One region of the Brotocaccenecus cirricatena genome, then DNA from elsewhere that is predicted to be linked to it. Evidence: riboswitches for the same ligand, from Rfam matches in the RefSeq annotation. Region 1 holds a riboswitch; the other holds the start of a gene.
The links. Region 1 has a riboswitch for thiamine pyrophosphate ahead of thiT (energy-coupled thiamine transporter ThiT). Riboswitches for the same ligand answer to the same signal wherever they lie in the genome.
Positions count from the first base shown of each region.

Region 2: linked by a shared signal. The riboswitch ahead of thiM (hydroxyethylthiazole kinase) and the one ahead of thiT (energy-coupled thiamine transporter ThiT) in region 1 are both predicted to bind thiamine pyrophosphate.

Region 1 is NZ_JAJEPW010000032.1:9,164-11,358, reverse strand. Features, by position in the region: gene LKD37_RS10770 (hypothetical protein) at 1-74, shown strand, start outside; tRNA gene LKD37_RS10765 (tRNA-Gln) at 297-370, opposite strand; gene thiT (energy-coupled thiamine transporter ThiT) at 492-1,052, opposite strand; TPP riboswitch at 1,120-1,230, opposite strand; gene recJ (single-stranded-DNA-specific exonuclease RecJ) at 1,500-2,195, shown strand, end outside.
Region 2 is NZ_JAJEPW010000037.1:23,810-26,004, forward strand. Features, by position in the region: gene dusB (tRNA dihydrouridine synthase DusB) at 1-398, opposite strand, end outside; gene LKD37_RS11705 (PF20097 family protein) at 530-772, shown strand; TPP riboswitch at 821-930, shown strand; gene thiM (hydroxyethylthiazole kinase) at 996-1,817, shown strand; gene thiE (thiamine phosphate synthase) at 1,804-2,195, shown strand, end outside.

The sequences.
Region 1 (2,195 bases):
CCCTGGAGGAGCAGGGCCGGTACGCCGCTCTGGAGGCCCCGGACGGCGGACAGGTCCGCATATTTTCCGAATAGGAGCCGCTGCCCTCAGCGGCCCGGGAATCCCTATGAGAGAACCATGGCAAAAAGAAAAGACCCTCAGCTTTTGCTGAGAGTCTTTTTGGCAGCGGGAGAAGGATTCGAACCCCCGGCGCAAGCGCCGGGAGCTGCGCCCGGATTGAATTTGTGTGAGGGTCCGAATCCCTATGACAGAACCATGGCAAAAGAAAAAACTCCCAGCATAAGCTGAGAGTCTTTTGGCAGCGGGAGAAGGATTCGAACCCTCACATACGGAGTCAGAGTCCGCTGTGCTACCTTTACACAATCCCGCTATGTTCCTGACGAACAAAACTTATTATACTCGTTTTCCGGCGTTTGTCAACACTTTTTTCCCGGCTTTTGAAAAAATTTTCCGGGGGCGGTTTGGCCCGCCCCCGGAGAGGGTAAGAGACGTTACGCCGCCAGCAGGTCTGCCGACGTGAAATACTTCCGCAGCGGCTTATACAGCAGGGCAAACACCACTAGGCACAGAACGATGCTGGGCAGCATGTAGCTTCCGTTATAGATCAGGGAGTAGATCCAGGGGCTGGTCATGGGCTTGCCGAGGAACGTGTCGGGCATCCACTTGCCCCACACAAAGACGCCGATGAGGAAATGCGCCAAAAAGCGCAGCACGCCGCCGATGAGCGTGCCATAGTAAACGCTCCACTTGCGGCGGGACAGCAGGCCCGCGCCAAAGCCCAGTGCCACAAAGGCGATGAAGTAGTCGCAGATGATGGTGGTCCAGTCAACGGAGAACTTGTTGCCGATGAGGTAGGTGATGGTGCCGTACACCAGGCCCGCCAGAGAGCCCCAGCCGCAGCCGTACCGGGCGGCGAACAGGATGATGGGCAGCATCTCCAGGGTGATGGAGCCGCCGTTGGGGAACTCATAGAGCTTGATGAGGCTGAGGATCTCCGCCATGGCGATGAAGATGGCGGCCTCGCAGATCATGCGGGTCTTGTTGATTTTCATGTGTGATTTCTCCTCTTTGAAAAAATATCCGCATCGCGGGCCCTGGAGGCGTGGCAATGCGGAAACAAAAGCCATATTCTCGCATTCCTACGCCGGCATTACCCGGATCAGGTTCGAGGGACCGGACGGCGATACGTCTCATCTCAGCCAGCTTGCGCCAGCACCCCTTGGATTGTGAGGATATTCTATCACGGCTGTCGTTTTTTGTCAAGCCCTCAGCATACCGGCGCGGTATATGCGTCTATTCTACGCCGGTATGCCCTTCGGGGATAGGCGGGTTTTCTATCCGGATGTGTCCGTTTTATAGGTCCGGGTTTCCGGCTGTCTCCCGCAGGCGCACACCGGCTGGCAAAATCCCCGAAAATCCAACGTCCGCCCCTTGTCAAGTCATTCGGTGTTTGCTATAATAAAATATTATTTGCAGTACCGGGAAAGGGGTGTCCTGTCATGAAATACCAGCAGTGGAGCATACCGGAGCTGCCCGCCGGGGCAGTGGACCGGCTCACCGGGGCCGGGTACCCCTATCTGGTGTCCTCGGTGCTGGCCTCCCGGGGGATCACCACCCCGGAGGAGGCCGCCGCCTTCTTAGAGCGGGACCGGGACCTGCCCTATTCCCCCTTTTTGATGAAGGACATGGACAAGGCCGCCCAGCGGGTGAGCCGCGCCCTGGCCGGCGGGGAAAAGATCGCCGTTTTCGGCGACTATGACGTGGACGGCATCACCGCCACGGTGATCCTGGTGGACTATCTCCTGTCCCGTGGCGGCGACGTGGTGCACTATATCCCCCGCCGCATCGAGGATGGCTACGGCCTGGGAAGGGACGCCATCCTGTCCCTGCACGGGCAGGGGGTCCGCCTGCTGGTAACGGTGGACTGCGGCATCACCGGCGTGGAGGAGGTGGCCTACGCCAACTCCCTGGGCATGGACGTGGTGGTGACGGACCACCACGAGTGCAAGGAGGAGCTGCCCCCGGCCTGCGCCGTGGTGGACCCCCACCGGCCCGGCTGCGGCTATCCCTTCAAGCACCTGGCCGGCTGCGGCGTGGCGCTGAAGCTGGTGCTGGCCCTGGGGGGCGAGAGCCGGGAGGAGGCCCTGCTGTCCCGCTACTGCACCCTGGCCGCCATCGGCACCGTGGCCGACGTG
Region 2 (2,195 bases), on a different contig from region 1:
GAGGCCTCCACCACCGCCTGGGCGATCCGGGCGGCCTTCTCCGGGTCCCGCATCAGGGCGCTGCCGTCGCCGTTGGAGACGATCTTCCCCACCGGGCAGCCCATGTTGATGTCGATCAGGTCCGCCCCGGAGATCTCCGCCGCGATACACGCCGCCTCCGCCATGCACACGGGGTCGCTGCCGAAAATCTGGGCGCTGGCCGGGTGCTCCCCGGGGGACAGCTTCAGCAGGCCCCGGCTCTTTTTGTCCTGATAGCACAGGGCCTTGGCGCTGACCATCTCCGTGACCGTCAGGCCCGCCCCCAGCTCCCGGCAGATCAGCCGGAAGGCCAGGTCCGTCACCCCCGCCATGGGGGCCAGCACCAGCTGCGAGGGCACCTCCACCGTTCCGATTTTCATCCCGCATCCCTCCCTTTTCGGGTATTTTTCGCCCAGTATATCACAGATTGCTTCAAAAAGGAAGCCTTTCTTGCTTTTTCCCCGGTTTTATGCTACAATCTCGCCAATCTGATGATTATGGAGGTGTCTCTATGCCGATGAAATGTCCCTTCTGCGGGGAAGAAATGACCCCGGGCGTCATCCAGAGCCGGGACGGCGTATACTGGTCCCGGGAAGCCGGTGCTGTGGCTGCGCTGGCCGGGCTGAAGAAGGATGCCATCACGCTGGCGGATTCCGGTTCGTCCGTTTTCGGCGGCGCAGCTGCGGAAGCATTCAACTGCCCTCGCTGCAAAAAAATCATCCTGGACTACTCCGTTCGCCATCTCCCGCTATAAAATTCCAAATTTCCCCTTGCAAAACCCGAAAATTGGTGTTATCATACCCTACGTCAACAGGGGAGCTCGCCGCAGCGGGCTGAGAGTGGGCTGTCATCGCCCAGACCCTTCAACCTGATTTGGATAATGCCAACGTAGGGACATACCGACGCACACGCTCCAAGCCATGCGGATATGCCTTTTTTGGCATGTCCGCATTTTTTGCTGTAAGGAGTGTATTTCTATGCTGGGAATCTGCCTGGACAACGTGCGCAAAACCGTGCCGCTGGTCCACAACATCACCAATTATGTCACCGTCAACGACGTGGCCAACATTCTGCTGGCCTGCGGCGGCAGTCCCATTATGTCCGACGAGCCGGAGGACGTGGAGGACATCACCTCCATCTGCGGCGGTCTGAACATCAACATCGGCACCCTGAACCAGCGGAGCATCCAGGGGATGCACCGGGCCGGGAAGAAGGCGGCGCAGCTGCACCATGTGCTGCTGCTGGACCCTGTTGGGGCCGGCGCCTCCGCCCTGCGCACCAACACCGCCGTGGACCTGATGGAGCAGCTGCCCTTCACCGTGATCCGGGGCAACATCTCCGAAATCAAGACCCTGGCCCTGGGCAGCGGCAAAACCCGTGGCGTGGACGCCGACGTGTCCGACGCCGTATCCGACGAGAATCTGGATTCCGCCGTGGCCTTTGTCAAGGACTTCGCCCAGCGCAGCCATGCCATCGTGGCCGTCACCGGGGCCATCGACCTGGTCAGCGACGGCCAGCGCTGCTTTGTCATCCGCAACGGCCGGCCGGAGATGGGTAAAATCACCGGCACCGGCTGCCAGCTGTCCGGCATGATGACCGCCTTTGTGGTGGCCAACCCCGACCGGCGTCTGGAAGCCGCCGCCGCTGCCGTGTGCGCCATGGGTCTGGCCGGTGAGACCGGCTGGAGCCGCATGGCCCCGGGGGACGGCAACTCCACCTACCGCAACCGCATCATCGACGCCATCTACAACATGGACGGCGCCGCGCTGGACAAGGGGGCCAAGTATGAAGTGCGCTGAGCAGGACCTGCTGCTGTACGCCGTAACGGACCGCCACTGGCTCAATGGCCGCAGCCTCCGGGACGTGGTGGAGGAGAGCCTCCGGGGCGGCGTCACCATGCTGCAGCTGCGGGAAAAGTCCCTGGCGGAGCCCGCCTTCCTGGCGGAGGCCCGGGAGCTTCAGGCCCTGTGCCGGGATTATCACGTTCCCTTCATCGTCAATGACAACGTGGACATCGCCCTGGCCATGGACGCCGACGGCGTCCACGTGGGCCAGAGCGACATGGAGGCCCTGGACGTCCGGCGGAAGCTGGGGCCGGACAAGATCATCGGCGTATCCGCCCAGACGGTGGAGCAGGCCCTGCTGGCGGAAAAGCACGGGGCCGACTATCTGGGGGT